2 regions of the Microbispora sp. CA-135349 genome follow, and region 1 is predicted to be linked to the other one. Evidence: riboswitches for the same ligand, from Rfam matches in the RefSeq annotation. Region 1 holds a riboswitch; the other holds the start of a gene.
What was found. Region 1 has a riboswitch for cyclic di-AMP ahead of ACQPZZ_RS21085 (glycoside hydrolase family 25 protein). Riboswitches for the same ligand answer to the same signal wherever they lie in the genome.
Positions count from the first base shown of each region.

Region 2: linked by a shared signal. The riboswitch ahead of ACQPZZ_RS25250 (CHAP domain-containing protein) and the one ahead of ACQPZZ_RS21085 (glycoside hydrolase family 25 protein) in region 1 are both predicted to bind cyclic di-AMP.

Region 1 is NZ_CP192001.1:4,511,400-4,519,087, reverse strand. It holds gene ACQPZZ_RS21115 (alpha/beta hydrolase) at 1-1,114, opposite strand, end outside; gene ACQPZZ_RS21110 (IclR family transcriptional regulator) at 1,291-2,160, shown strand; gene ACQPZZ_RS21105 (flavin reductase family protein) at 2,254-2,826, opposite strand; gene ACQPZZ_RS21100 (hypothetical protein) at 2,992-3,138, shown strand; gene ACQPZZ_RS21095 (oxygenase MpaB family protein) at 3,167-4,093, opposite strand; gene ACQPZZ_RS21090 (undecaprenyl diphosphate synthase family protein) at 4,090-4,500, opposite strand; cyclic di-AMP (ydaO/yuaA leader) riboswitch at 4,858-4,999, shown strand; gene ACQPZZ_RS21085 (glycoside hydrolase family 25 protein) at 5,011-5,733, shown strand; gene secD (protein translocase subunit SecD) at 5,802-7,688, opposite strand, start outside.
Region 2 is NZ_CP192001.1:5,486,984-5,494,671, reverse strand. It holds gene ACQPZZ_RS25285 (hypothetical protein) at 1-47, shown strand, start outside; gene ACQPZZ_RS25280 (hypothetical protein) at 105-227, shown strand; gene ACQPZZ_RS25275 (GNAT family N-acetyltransferase) at 542-1,291, shown strand; gene ACQPZZ_RS25270 (DUF6295 family protein) at 1,486-1,773, opposite strand; gene ACQPZZ_RS25265 (dienelactone hydrolase family protein) at 1,784-2,527, opposite strand; gene ACQPZZ_RS25260 (tetratricopeptide repeat protein) at 2,640-3,836, opposite strand; gene ACQPZZ_RS25255 (AAA family ATPase) at 3,836-5,329, opposite strand; cyclic di-AMP (ydaO/yuaA leader) riboswitch at 5,598-5,740, shown strand; gene ACQPZZ_RS25250 (CHAP domain-containing protein) at 5,908-6,969, shown strand; gene ACQPZZ_RS25245 (DUF305 domain-containing protein) at 7,000-7,608, opposite strand.

The DNA of each region.
Region 1 (7,688 bases):
CCAGCAGCTTGGGCCGGTGCCCCGCGGGCAGCGTCGACCAGCGGGCGTACACCTGGTCGAACAGCTCCCGCCCGGCCGCCTTGGCCCGGTCGCGGTCGACCAGGAACGACAGCCAGCTCGGCAGGTAGGAGTACTGGATCGAGACCAGCGCGGTGTCGCCGCCGTACATGAACTCCAGGGCGGCGGCCGCCTGCGGGTCCACCCAGCCGGTGCCGGTCGTCGTGATCACGCAGATGACCTTGCGGCCGAACGCGCCGGTCCGCTCCAGCTCCCGTACGGCCAGGGCGGCTCGTTCGCGGGTGGTCGCGGCGGAGTCGAGCCCCGCGTAGACGCGGATCGGGGAGACGGCGGCCCGCCCGCCGAACCGGCTCAGCTCGCCCACGCCCGGCGCATCCGCGACGAAGGCGCGGCCCTCCAGGCCGAGGGACGCCCAGGAGACCAGCGAGGAAGGGCTGCCCGACAGCGTGGCCGCGCTCGGCCGGGTGGCGCCGGGCGCCGTCTCGCTGTTGATCGCGGCGAAGCTGCGGTCGGCTCCCCTGAGCAGGGCCTCGGTGACGATCCCGTCGGTCAGGAAGACGGCCAGCACACCCACCCCGAGCCCCGCGGCGAACTGCGCGGCCGTCGCGGGGAACCACCGCCCGAGGAGGCGGCCCAGCGCCCGCGCCGCGATCCGCAGCGCCCTGGCCGTGGCCAGCAGGGCCAGGAACAGGGCCGCCGCGACCAGCGGCACCCCCAGGTAGCCGAGCCGCTCCGGCGGGTCCATTCCCATCAGCACGTAGATGTCGCGCTGCGCGCGCACGCCGAGGACCAGCGAGGCCGCGCCGAGACCGCAGCCGAACGTCGCGACCAGGCGCCGGGCCCGCCGCCGTCCCGTGCGGTGCCACGCCTCGCGCCATCGCTCCGGCATCCGTGCCGCGGCCGGGCGTACGAGTGCGGCGGCGAGCACACCCACCAGGTATCCGGTGGCGGTGAGCACGCCCGCGATGATCCCCTGCAGCGTCCAGGGGCGGGGCAGCAGCGACGGCGTGAGGGACAGGGAGAAGAAGGCGGAGGCGAGGACGATCCCGGCCGTGTCCAGCGGCGCGTCGAGCCGTAACCGCCGCCTTTCCTCCATCAGGCCCCCGATCCCCGTGCCTCACGAAGCAGGCAGGCTATCAAGGTCACGAACCGGTCACGGCGCGGGTGGGGTCGGGTCGTCCGCGCATAAGGAAGATCTCTTGGTCTCTTCCCGGAGGCGTGATGCGTTGCTACATTCCGAAGCGAGAATTAATTTCAGTTTTGGGAGGTGTGATGACCGCTCTCCACGCCGAGCAGGAGGCGGCGGCGCCCGCTCGACGAGAGCTGCCGCCGTCGATGGTCGAGCGGATGACGCTGATCCTGGACGCGTTCACCGGCCGCTCCACCCGCCTCACGCTCGAGGACGTGGCCCGCCGCACTCACCTCCCGCGGTCGACGGCTCATCGCATCCTCGATCAGCTCGTACGGCTGAACTGGCTGGACCACACGTCGTTCGGCTACAGCCTCGGGAAGCGGGCGCTCGGCCTCGGCGGCCGGGACGGCGGCCACGGCGAGATCCGGGAGGCCGCCGCGCCGGTGCTGCACAACCTGCAGATCAGGACCGGGATGGTCGTCCATCTGGCCGTGCTCGACGGCGCAGAGGTGTTCTATCTGGACAAGGCCGGCGGGCGGTTCGCCCTGTCGGTGCCCTCCCGCGTCGGCGGCCGGGCGCCGGCCCACTGCACCGCGCTCGGCAAGGCCATCTTGGCCTGGCTGGAGCCCGAGCAGGCCGAGGTGCTCGTCGACGGGCACATCAACCGGCCGACCAGCCGTCTGCCCAGCCCCTTGACCGGCCGGGCGATCGGCGACATCGGCACGCTGCACCAGGAGCTCAACCGGATCAGGCGGCGCCGAGGGCTCGCCTTCGAGCGGGGGGAGTGCTTCCCCGGAATCTCCTGCGTCGCCGCGGCCGTTCGTGGCCACGAAGGACCGGTGGCCAGCATCTCCCTGGCGGGCGACGACCGTACGCCGCTGGAGAAGGTGGCCCCGCTCGTGGTCGAGGCCGCGCGGCAGGTCTCGCTCGCGCTCTTCCCCGATCTCGGCGCACAGGACAGGTCCCGGGCCGTCCACCGCGTGCCGGACATGGTCCCCGGAGCCCGGTAACCGCCTGCTCACCGCTCGCCACGGGAAGAACGCAGGCCGGTGGAGAGGCGCGATGAGTCACCCGGAGAGGCCGTGGCTGGGGGAGATCGGGGCTCAGCCCCAGTGGTCGCCCCAGCCCCACAGGTTCGGGCCGAGGGCGGAGAACCGGTCGTCGTGCTCCACGCCGAACCGGCCGCGGTAGAACAGCATCGGGCGCTGGTCGGTGGCGACGGGTTCGAGTTCGCGGACACGGCCGATGACCACGTCGTGGTCCCCGGCCACATGCACCTCGCGCACCTCGCCGTGGACGCGCAGCAGCACCCCGCGCAGCGCGGGAGTGCCCCATCGCGACAGGTCCCAGTCGAGCCCGTCGAACTTCCGGCCATTGCTGGAGCCGAACCGGCCGCAGATGTCCACCTGATCCTCGCCGAGGACGTTCACGCAGAAGCGGCCGGAATTCCTGATCCGCGGCCAGGCGCGGCCTTTGTGGTCGGCACAGAACAGGACCAGCGGCGGTTCGAGGGACACCGACGCGAACGACTGGCAGGCGAAGCCCACCGGTTCGCCGTCGTCGAGGCCTGTGACCACGGTCACGCCGCTCGCGAACATGCCCAGCGCGCGCCGGAATTCGGCCGGCGTCGGCGGCGCCGCCCCGGTGAACTCGGGGTCGGCGGGTGCAGCGGTCATGGACTCACCTCGCGTACGTGTCGATGCCTCAGGTAACGAACTTACAAACCCCCTTGTGTGCGACTCGCAGGGGGATCCCGGTCAGCGGAAGGCGCGTACGGGCGGAGTCGCCGTCCGGGCAGGTCACCGGACCTGCCCGCGCCGGTCTCGCCGGTCACGGAACCGATGGGCATCGCCCGGCCGGCCGACGGGGGCCACGTCGTCAACGGCCGGTGGCGGTTCTCGTCGGACACCGGCCGCTGCGACTGGATCTTCCTGGGCGGCATGCTCGGCGACGCCGGGGGCGAGACGGCCGACCGGTGCGCTCGATGAATTCGGCGAGGGGAACGTGGCGAGGCCGTCAGGACTGGGCGAACAACTGGTCGTAGGCGCCGGAGTGCCGGCAGCCGGCGGCGCGTCGCCGCCGCGCTGAGGCGCGTAGGCCGGATCGAGCATGGTCATTACCGTGTCGAGCCGTGTCCACGACTCCGGCAGCAGCCGCGTCGCGAGATGAGTGGACAGGTAGGCGGCGTGCATCAGCGTGCGTGTGCCCGGCACCTCGGCGAGCCCCAGTCGCGCGCGGAGCGACTCGGGCAGCGACGCCACGACGACGGCGCTGGCCGTGGGCCCGGCGAGCGCCCTGCCCGCCGCCCACACGGCCGGCCGGTCCCGTAGCAGAGGGGGTGGGAGCGGGCACCTGCGCGAACAGGCGGTCGAGGATGATGTGGACCGCTTCGGTGTTCTCCAGCCGCTCTTCCACGGCGCGCGCGTAGTAGCGCCAGAACTCCCGCATGGTGGGCGGCAGCTTGCCCCCGTAGGGGTCCATCAGGGCGAGGAACGCCCGGAACTCGGCGTACAGCCGGTCCAGGGCGGGGCCGTCGAGGGACTCGCCGCTCAGCCGGCACATCGTGACCGTGGACTCGAACAGCGTCGCCACCACCCAGGCGCGCGCCTCGGAGTCGGCGGCGTTGAACGGGCGGCCCTCCGCGTCGATACCGGTGATGCGGGCGTGCATGCGGTTGAGCCGGGCCGCCTCCCGCTGCCGCACCTGAATGTCGGGGTCGACCATCCGCTGCGCGCTGAGCACGGTGTTGCGCAGCCGCCGCCACGGGTGCGCGACGAAGGTCGAGTTGGTGATCAACGCCGCGCCGATCTGCGGGTGCGCGGCCTCCAGGACGATGGCCCGGGTCGCCACCAGCCCCCAGCGTGCCTGCCGGGTCAACCGGTGGAGCATCGATCCCGGGCCGAGCGGATCGGCGTCGGTTCCGGCTGCTGCTGCGTCGCTCATCGACATCCCTTTCCCGTAGGGGCCGGTGCCCGTACGCCGCCGAGCCGGCGCTCGCGCCGCCGGTAGGCCTCCAGGCACTCCCAGAAGTGCTCGGCCCGGAAGTCGGGCCACAGCACCCGGGGGAAGACCCATTCGGCGTACGCCACCTGCCACAGCATGAAGTTGGAGATCCGCTGCTCTCCGGAGGTGCGGATGACGCGGATGGCGCGCCGCACCAGGCGCAGCAGGACGTCGACCTCGGGGGCCGGGCGCCGCCAGTTCTCCGTTGAGAAGGCGTAGAGGCTCAACCACTCGACGCCGGCCGTGTGCGCCGCCTCGATGACGTCGATCACGGCGGCCTCCGCCGCCCGATGCCCCGCGGTGCGGGGCAGCGACCGTTGCGCGGCCCACCGGCCGTTCCCGTCCATGACACACGCCACGTGATGAGGGATGCCTCTCACACCCGTTCGTCGCGATCCCCTCCCCAGGTTCGGGAGGGAGGAGGAGGGTGATCCTCTCCGGAGACGGACTCTTTCACGTAGGGCGATTGATCGACTACTCAACGTCGGTAGCCGTGATCCTTACCCCGGCCCGACGGGCCCTAGGGTACGCCGACGCCATCCCGGCCGCGGCAGCTCGCATCGGCGCAGGTAAAGACGCCTTTTGTCCTGTTTACACCATTCTGGTGCGGTGTGTACCTTTAGGTGCCACGGCAATGGGTACCGGCGGTCTCCGCCTTCTCGTGTCCGTTGCCGTGTCGTTGCCCGGTCCACGCGATCAGGATGATCGCGCGGCCGCCGAATCCGCGTCCTGCGGAGCCGGGGACCCATTTCCTGGGGTGAATCGGGCGCAGCCCCCAGATGCGTCCGTAGGGCACTTCCTGCCCGAACCCGTCAGCTAACCCGGTAGGCGGCATGGAAGCAAGGAGTCAACCCCGTATGCCCACCCATCGGCTCTCCCTCGGCCGCCGGCCCTCCCGCCGGCGCCTGCGCTCCGCCCTCGCGGCGGCGACCCTCGCGGTCTCGGCCGCCTCGGCCAGCGTCACGGCGGCCGTCGTCCTGTCCGCCCCGGCCTACGCCAACCCGCACACGTACGGCCAGGACGTCTCCGGCTACGAGGCCGACCACGACTGGGTGAACAGCCGCGCGCAGTTCGGCTTCATCAAGGCCACCGAGGGCACGTCCTGGGTCGACTCGTCCTTCCCCCGGCACTGGCGGGAACTGGCCAAGAAGGGCATCGTCCGGGGTGTCTACCACTTCGGTCATCCCTCCAACGACCCGATCGCCGAGGCCGACCACTTCCTCGGCGTGGTGAACGCGCAGCCGAGCAAGCCCGGCGACATCCTGGTGCTCGACCTGGAGACCACCGACGGCGAGTCGGTCGCACACGTCAACAAGTGGGCCAAGACCTGGCTGGAGTACGTGACGGCCAAGACCGGGACCAGGCCGATGTTCTACAGCGGCTGGAACTTCGCGAACGAGTACGGCGGCGGCCTCGGCCAGTACCCGCTGTGGGTGGCCCACTACAGCAAGGCCCCGGGCGACATCACGCCGCCCGCCGACTGGAAGTCCTGGGCGATCCACCAGTACACCGACTCGCCCATCGACCAGAACGTCTCCGCGCTGACGCCCGCTGAGCTGCGCGCACTCGGCCGGCCCTGATCCGGCCCTGATCCGGCGCTGATCCGCTCTCGTGGCCCCGGGCACGTCCCGGGGCCACGACTCGCGACTCAGACGACCGCGCCCGATCCGTCGCGAGTGACGGGCCTGCGGCGCGGGGCGGCGGGAGCGGGCGGCGGCTGCGAGGTGCGCCTCTCCAGCGCGATCGCCACCGGCCCGGCCACGAACGACGACGACAGCGTGCCGACGATGATGCCGATCAGCAGGGCGACGGCGAAGTCGCGCAGCGAGTCGCCGCCGAACACCGCCAGCGCCGCCAGGATGAACAGCGCCCCGAGCCCGGTGTTGACGGTGCGCGGCACGGTCTGCAGGATCGCGGTGTTCACCACCCGGTGGAACGGCTCCCCGCGCCGCACCGGCCACAGCTCGCGCACCCGGTCGAAGAGCACGACCTTGTCGTTGACCGAATAGCCGATGATCGTGAGCATCGCGGCCAGGAAGACGCCGTCGATCGGCTTGCCGAGCCAGGCGAACGCGCCGACGACGACGGCCGCGTCCACGAACAGCGCCGCCACGGCCGCCGTGCCGAACGTCCACCGGAACCGCAACGCCAGGTAGACGAGCTGCGCCGCGAGCGCGACGGCGAGCGCGATGAGCGCGTTGCGGCGCAGTTCCTCGCCGAGGCTCGGCCCGATGAGCTCGTCGCGCTGCTTGGTGACGTCGCCCACGCGCCGGTCCAGCGCCTCCTCCATGCGGACCACGTCGTCGGCGCTGATCTGCCCGGTGCGCACCGAGATCGCGTCATCCGACCGCTGCACGACGGCCGAGGGGAACCCGGCGTCCGCAACCGCCTGCCTGGCCGTCGCGACGTCGACGGGCCTGCTCGTGCCGAACTCGACGATCCGGCCGCCGGTGAACTCGACGCCGTAGTTGAGGCCACGGGCGACCAGCCCGGCGCCCGCCAGCACGAGCAGCCCGGCCGCGACGGCGAGCCACAGCCGCCTGCCCCGCATCAGGTCCGGGTCACGCCGGGTCAGCCAGGTCCTGACCCGGCCGATCGAGCCGAGGCCGGACGCCCGCGGGCCGATCCTGCCGATGAGGGCGGCGGTGAGCACCCGGGTGATCAGCATCGCTGAGACCAGCGAGGCGAGCACGCCGATGGCCAGCGTCACGCCGAAGCCCTTCACCGGCCCGGACGCCAGCCAGAACAGGAGCCCGGCGGCGAGCAGGGTGGTGATGTTGGAGTCGGCGATCGCGCTCCAGGCGTTCTTGAAGCCACGGTCGAGGGCCGCCTTGAGGCCCCGGCGTGGCGCCTCGCCATACTCCTCCCTGGCCCGTTCGAAAACCAGCACGTTGGCGTCCACCGCCATGCCGATCGCCAGGACGAACCCGGCCAGGCCGGGCAGCGTGAGCGTGGCTCCCATGGCCACGAGCCCGGCGTACGAGATCAGGCCGTAGCAGGCGAGCGCGACCGCGGCCAGCACGCCCACCAGGCGGTAGACGACGCCGATGAACAGCGCGGTCAGGATGACCCCGACGATGCCGGCCTTGGCGCTCGCCGCGATGGCGTCGGCGCCGAGGGTCGGGCCGACCGTGCGCTGCTCGACCAGTTCCAGCGGCACCGGAAGCGAGCCACCCTTGACCAGCACCGCGAGGTTCTGGGCCTCCTGGGCCGTGAACGACCCGGTGATCTGCGTGGTGCCGCCGGGGATCCCGGCCTCGCAGGCCACCGTTTCCGCTACTTGCGGCGAGGAGATGACCTCGTTGTCGAGGACGATGGCGACACGGCGCTTGTGGTCGCCGACCGGCGCGCAGGCCGCCTTTCCGGTCAGCTCACGCCAGGGGCCGGGCTCCCTGAAGTCGATCGTGACGAACCAGCCGGGGCCCATCTGGGGGTCGGTGCGCGCGGCGGCGTCCGTGACGCCGGCGCCGCTGAGCGCGACCGGGCCGAGCTTCAGCTTCTGGCCGCTCTCGTCGGCGATCGCGTCCTTGTCTCC
Region 2 (7,688 bases), 980 kb from region 1:
ATCCCGGCGGCGGCCGCCGGACCGTCGAGTACCGCCCAGGGTCCTGAGGCGGGGACGGCACGGCACGGGCGTGTGCCGCTGCGGGACACCCGCGACCGCGGCTGGTGGCCCCCGGCCTTCTCGTCCCCGCCGGCGAGCGGCACGCGCGCCGTCCCGGCGAGGACGCCGCCGCCTTCGCCGCGCGGCTGGGCGTCCGGCGGCCCGGTGACGCGCCCGCGATGCGCTGACTCGGCAGGCGAATAACGGCTTGCGCGCTCACGGGCCCTCTTGGGAAAGTGAGCGCGCTTCACACACGAACAATGCAGCGAAGGAACGAAGCCTATGTTCTCGGCGTCCCGCAGCGGCCGCCGTCGGCACTGACCGCCACGCCTCCCGCGACAGCGGCTCACTGCCTCACCGTCTCACGGTGGCCCCACGCGACCGGTGCCCCGCGCACCGTCTCCAATCCCCGTCCGGGATGGCTTTCCCGTGCGAGTTCACCCCTCCGCTCCGCGCGGCGGGCGAACCGCTTCACCCTGTCATTCGTGAGGTCGATATCACCGTGGGCATCGATGTCCAGAGTTTCGCCGTGGCCAACCTGCGCCGCCGTCCCGAAGTCGTCGAGACCGGGGACTTCGTCGTGGGCGTGGATCCCGGCACCACCAGTCCGTACGTCAACTACGCGACACCCCTGCCCGGCGCCCGGCCGGGCGGGCGGGAGGTCGCGGCGCTGATCGGGGCGTTCCGCGAGCGCGGGCTCAAGCCCCGTCTCGAGTTCGCCCCGGACGCCGCGCCCGAGGTGGAGCCCGCGCTTCGTGAGGCGGGGTTCACCGTCGAGGCGGTGCACGACTACCTCGTCTGCACCCCAGCCACGCTGACGAGGCCGCAGGCCGCTCTCCCGGTGGAGACGCCGTCCACCGACGAGGACTACGCGGCGATCGACGCCGCACTGTCCGAGGCCTTCGGCGGTGAGTTCGCCGCCTCGCCGGAGGGCGCGGCCCGGCTGCGCCGCACACAGGAGGGCGGCGGCGCGGTCCGGTTCGTCCGGGCCCCCGGCGGCGGCTGCGCCGGAGCGGCCATGTGCTCCGCCCCGGCCGTGGGAACGTCGGAGCTCGCCGGGGTCGGCACCCGTCCCGGCCTCCGTGGACGGGGCATCGCCGCCGCGGTCACCGCCACGCTCGCCGAAACGATGTTTACCGGGGGAGCACGGTCGGTGTGGCTGGAGTACGGAGGCGAAGGTTCGCGCCGGGTCTACGAACGCGTGGGCTTCCGGCCGGGCGGCACCCGCCTGTACATGTCGCTCGACGTCTGACGCACCCGCCGGCCGCGCGGTCCCCGCCGTTCACCCCGCTCGCTCAGCCCTGCTCGCTCAGCCCTGCTCGCTTACTTCGGGCGGGCAGGGCGAGCGGCCCGACCAGACGCGGCCCGAGCGGACGCGGCCCGAGCGGACGCGGCCCGAGCGGACGCGGCAGGGCGGGCGGACGAGTCCGCATCGGGAGAGCCGGATCAGGCGGAGGCGGGAGGGGGCCCTGCCGACGCGAGGCCGGGCGGCGCCGCGGCCAGGGCCTTGTGGATCGCCTCGACCAGCGCGAGCGCCGCCTCCTCGGTGAGCTCGATGGCGACCCGGGCCGACGGGCCCTCCGAAGGGTTGGTCAGGTCGATGTTCACCGTGTGCTCATGGCACGCGTGGTAGGGGTGATCGACGTAGACCATGCCGTCGGTGACGGTGAACCAGCCCGAAGCCCCCTTGGCGGCCCCGTCGAGACGGATCTTCTCGGTGAGATAGGTGCACATCCTGGTCTCCTCAGGCGGCGAGGTGGCGGCCGAAGAAGCCGAAGACCTTCTTCCAGCCCTCCACCGCGGCGGCGGGACGGTAGGCCGGCCGGTCCACGGCGAAGAACGCGTGGCCGGCGTCGGGGAAGACGTGGAACTCGTGTTCCTTGCCCAGTTTCTCCAGCTCCGCGGAGAGCACTCCCACCTCTTCCGGCGAGGGGAACTTGTCGTCCGCGCCGAAGAGCCCGAGCAGCGGGCAGGACAGATCGGCGGCCCGGGAGATCAGCGGCTCGGCCTTGAGCGGATATTCGGCGGGCGGCGCGGTGACGACGAAGGCGCCGTAGCAGTCCACCGCGGCGTCGATGTCCAGCGAGCACGCGGAAAGGAAGGCCTGCCGTCCGCCGGAGCAGTAGCCGATCACACCTATCCTGCCGTTGGCCTGCTCCAGGCCCTTGAGATGGGCCGCGGCGCCGGCGACGTCGCCGACGAGCTGTTCGTCCGGGATGCCGCCCTTGGCCCGGGCCGCCGCGGCCTGGTCGTCCGGGCTGACGCCGGCGCCCTCCCGGGAGTACAGATTCGGGCAGATCGCGGCGTAGCCGTTCGCCGCGAACCTGCGGACGATCTCCTTGGTGGCCTCGTCGTAGCCGGGCATGTGATGAATCACCACGACCCCGCCGTGCGGGGCGGAGCCGAGCGGCCGGGCCGCGTACGCTTCGAGGCCGGCGCCTTCGTGCCCGGTCACGGCGACCGTGCCGGCCCACATCGCGTCGGTCATAGTCCCTCCACCTGTGATCACGCTCCCGCACGAGCCGGTCGCCTCCGGCGGCGGGTCCAGGAGGGCCACGATAATGCTTGCTTTGACTAACTAAGCAATCGCCCCGGGCCGGTCAGAGCGCGTGCGCCGCACCCGTCCCGAACAGGCGCCGCACGCCCGCCGCCACCCAGATGGAGGCCACCCCGGCGTACGCCGTGAGCAGCGCGACGGTGGGGAGGGACGCGATCGCCGACAGGACGGCGGCCAGCCCCAAAAGGCCCGACCAGCCGTACAGCACGATGCGGCCGCGGGGCGCGCTCGTGTGCGCCGCCTCCTGCACGGGGGTGACCAGGGCCATGACGGCGGCGCCCGCCACCGCGGGCGCCTCCCCGCCGGTCGCCACGCCGGCCACGAGCAGCGCCGCACCCGCGGCGGGCAGGCAGCAGCACAGCGCCGCCACTCTCGCCTCCCTGATGTCGAAGAGCAGCCTGGTGGCCCTGGCCCGGGCCAGGCGCAGGGTGGTGACCGCCTCGGCGACCCAGGCCGCCCAGTGCAGCAGCGCGATGAGGACGAAGACGGCGATGAGCGGCGGCACGGCCGGCAGCAGGAACACCATCCGCCATCCACCGGAGAACGTGCCGCGAAGGCGCGCGAGCACGCGGTAGACGGGGTTGCGCCGCTTCAACGCCGCCACCAGCAGGTCCCTGGCCTGGTCGAACCCGGGGTCGAGGCGGAGCACCTCGCGGAACGCGCGGGCCGCCTCGGCCGGCGCGCCGAAGGCGAGCTGCGCCCGCCCGTACGCCAGATGGGCCGTCGCGCTCTCGGGATCCAGCCCGACGGCGCGCGCGGCCGCCTCCTTCGCCCGGAGGGCGTCGCCGAGCATGGTGAGGGCCACCGCGAGGATGCCGGCCAGGTCGACGTCCTCCGGAGCGACGGCGAGCCCCCGACCCGCCGCGTCGGCCGCCTGCGGCCACTGCTCGAGGGAGACGTGCGCCCGGGCGAGCAGCTCCCACGCCGGCGCGTGCTCGGGGGACAGCGCCAGGCACGCCCGCGCGGCGGCGACGGCCTCGTGCGGTCGCCCCGCCCGGTGGTACGCGTGCCCGGCGACGTAGTGGGGAAACCAGTGGTCGGGCGCGAGCCGCACGGCCTCGGTGGCCTCGCCGATCCCCTCGGACGCCCTGTGCTGCTGCGTCAGCGCCACGGAGAGGAAGGCGTGCCCGTCGACGTTCTCGGGCTCCCGGGCGAGCAGGCCGCGCAGTTCCCGTTCGGCCTCCGCCGGGCGGTTCAGCGTGAGCAGCGTGCGCGCCCGCTCAAGCGGCGCCGCGGCCATCACCACCTGCCCTTGCCGCCCTTCTTGCCGCCGAACGCGCCGTTGGATGTGCCGTTGATCCAGGGCATCAGCTCGTCCCAGGCGCCGGAGTCGTTGGCGTGCAGGACGTAGTTGCGCGCGGTGGTCAGCCACTCGCGTACGGCCGTGGGCCGCACCGCCTGGGCCGCGGCCAGCAGGTCGGGTGTGGACAGGGGGATGGGCCGGCCCGCGCTGATCGACTGATGCAGCTTGGTTTCCACCGCGCGGTCGACGACGCCCTTGAGGTCCGCCCCGACGAACCCGTCCGTCACCCGGGCCACGGCGTCGTAGTCCATCTCGGCCAGCGGCTTGTCGCGGCAGAGGATGCGCAGGATGGCGGCGCGGGCCGCGGCGTCGGGCGGCGGCACGAACACCAGCTGGTCGAACCGGCCGGGCCGCCGGAACGCGACGTCGATGTACCAGGGCGCGTTGGTGGCCGCCAGCACCAGGACGCCGTCGTTGGCGTTCTCGTCCACGCCGTCGAGCTCGGCGAGGAACTGGTTGACCAGCTGGCGGGTGTGCGCCTGGCGCATGTCCGAGCGGCGCGCGGCCAGCGCGTCGACCTCGTCGAAGAAGAGCACGCACGGCCGGTTGCGCCGGGCCATCTCGAACGTGGCGTGCAGGTTGCGCTCGCTGGACCCGATGTACATGTCCAGGATGTCGGCCAGGCCGACGTCGATGAACGACGCGCCGAGCTCTCCCGCCGCCGCCCTCGCCAGGTGGGTCTTGCCCGCGCCGGGAGGGCCGTACAGCAGCACTCCGCCGCCCGCCCGCTTGCCGAACGCGGCGAACAGCTCGGGCTGCTGGACGGGGAGCAGGAGCTTCATCCGCAGCGCCTCCTTGACCGCCTCCATTCCCGCCACGTCGGCGAAGGTGACACCGGAGCGCTGGACCTCCACGTCGCCGTCGTGCGCCGGTGCGGGGTACGCGGGTGGGGGGTACGCCGGGCCGGGTGGCGGCCCCGGCGCGTACGGCGTGCCGGGCTGCGCCTGTGGCTGATGTGTCTGTGCCTGCTGCGCCTGTGGCTGCTGCGCCTGGTTCTGCTGTGTCTGGGTCTGGTACGGCGTGGCCGGCTGCGGCTCCAGCCGGGCGGCCAGGCCGGGGTCGGACAGCGACGGATCGCGGGAGACCGCGTCGTGGTAGCGGCGCGCCGCGCCCGGCACGTCACCCTCGCCCAGCAGCGCCCTGGCGGCGAGCAGCCCGATCCGCGGCGGGAAACCGGGCTCGGCCAGGAGTGGCTGAAGCGCCGACAGCGCGGCGCCGTAGGAGCTCTGCCGGACGAAGGCCTCCGCCAGACCGGCGACCACGTCCGGGTCCCTGGGCGACAGCAGGAGCGCGGCCCGGTACTCGGCCTCGGCGTCGGCGAGATACCCCTTGGCCAGGAGCTGCCCGGCGAGGTGCCGCCGTAGGGGGAGGTTGTCCGGAGACAGCCGCGCCGCCTCCCGGAGGGCCTGGAGTCCGGCGTCGTCCAGCACTGCCCGGTCCCTTCTGTAGGTCGATCCGAAATGACCGTAAGGCTACCCACGTGGTCGGACAGCGGTGATCTCTACAGGCCCCGCCCGGCCGTCGGCGCCCCCTGTGGCGCATCTCACGGTTGATTGCCCGCGACCGTGGGGACCTGCGGGAAACTTCGGCCGACCGCAGCAGGAATCGGGCTGTTTGCCGGGTTTTTGGCCGTGTCTTACTTGTTATCTACTAAGCTTCCCGTGTGTCACGCCGGTGAGCGGTCCTCAACCCGAGGACGACCGGCGACCGCCGAATCCCGGACGTCATCGATCCCGGGAACCGGGGACCCACCTTTTCTGGGGTGAATCCGGACCATCCGGTAGGGCTACTCCTGGCCCGAACCCGTCAGCTAACCCGGTAGGCGGCCAAGGAGAGGAGAGCGCGTGGAGTGTCCGCTCCACCTGCCCACCCGGTCCGGGTCCGTCACCCGGTCCACATGCCCGCCCTGGAACGTCTCCAGGCTTCCGGGGTGATGGCGCGCCCGTGACGGGCTGCCACGTCTCCCGTTTCTGATCCCGCCCCGCCGCGGCCGTGTCTTCCGGCCGCCGTGCCGTCACGTGGTGATGCCGCCCTGCCGTCACGCCCGCGGGCCGGTTCGTCATGTCTCGAAGCGCGCCATGAGGAGCCCGCGATTTCCACCGATCCGATAGCACGACAGCTGCTCGACGCCGTCCGCCCGGAACTGGGCTACCGCGAACGAGCCGGGAAACACACGAAGTTCGGCGAATGGTACGCCGACACCATCGCCAAGGACCCCGACTTCAAGACCGCCCCCTGGTGCGACATGTTCGTCTCCTGGGCGGCGGACCAGGCCGGCGTACAGGACCGCGTCGGCGAGTTCGCGCTGACCACACGGCACGCCAAGTGGTTCAAGGAGCACGACGCGTGGAGCGGCACGCCCGAGCCGGGCGCCGTGGTCTTCTTCGACTGGTCGGGGTCCAAGAAGATCCGAGACATCGACCACGTGGGCGTGGTCGAGAAGGTCGTCCACGGAAAGGTCCACACGATCGAGGGCAACGTCGACGGCGTGTGGCTGAAGCGCAAGGTACGCGACAAAAGCAAGATCGTCGGGTACGGCCTGCCGCGCAAGGTCAAGGTCACGCCGAAGGCGCCGGTGACGATCCAGCCCGTGGCGGCGGTGCACGCGAGCGTCCCGGGTGCGGTGGGGCTCACCATCAGGAACTTGGCGGCCACGCAGGGGCAGTCCCCCGGCGTCGTGTGGTCGCCCGGCGACGCCGTCCTGCCGGCCGGCCTGCTGTTCGCGGTCGTCTCCACCGCCGTCACCGGGCTCCGGGTCAAGGCCGCGGCGGCGACCTCCGGCGGACGGCACCGCAAACGTGGTCCCGGACGGGCCACGGCGCAGGCCACGGCGCGTGCCACGGTGGGGGCCACGGTGGGGGCCACGGCGCGTGCCACGGTGGGGGCCACGACGCAGGCCGCTCGCCCGTCCGCGCGGGCGTCCGTGAATCCAGCGCCCGTCAATGTGGCGTCCGGCGGTCCGGCGTCAGTCGATGTGGCCCCCGTCAATGCGGCGTTCGTCGATGCGGCGGCGTCCGGCGCTCCGGCACTCGGAGGGGGAGACGGCGCCCGTCGCCCGAGCACCGTCTGACACCGTCGGCGGCCGCCCACGTCGTCCGCCTCATCCCCGCAGGCGCTTCATCTCCGTGATCTCGGCCGACTGCGTGGACACGACGGACGCCGCCAGCCGCCGGGCCGGCTCGTAGACCCCGCCGCGCAGCTCGTCCCGCGCCATGGTGACCGCGCCCTCGTGGTGCCGGATCATCATCGAGAGGAACTCCCGGTCGAAGGCCCGGCCGGACAGCCCTTCGAGACGGCGCATCTCCTCGGGGGACATCATGCCGGGCATGGCGTGCTGGTGCGCCGGCGCGGGGCTCTCGCCGGGCACCGGCTCGCCCCAGGCCGTGAGCCAGCCGCTCATCGTCCGGATCTCGGGGGCCTGGGCGGTTTCGATCCGCTCCGCGAGCCGCACGACCCGGGGGTCCGACGCCCGTCCCTCGGCCAGTTTCGCCATCTCCACCGCCTGACGATGGTGCGGGATCATCATCCGGGCGAACATGACGTCCTGCTCGTTGTGATCGGTGGCGAGAGTCGTGCCGACCGGTGCAGCCGGTGTCGGCGTCGGTGTCGGCGTCTGAACCGGGGTCGTCGCGGCGAGAGCGGCGCCCCGCGCGCCGCCGGTCAGCAGACCGGCCGCCAGCAGGGCCGCCGGCAGAGCGCGTCCCCTCATGGCAGGCACCTCCACTCTCGCGCTCTCGGCGTGAATCGGTGGCGTCCCCGCCCGCCGGGCGAAACGGGCCCCTCGCCCGC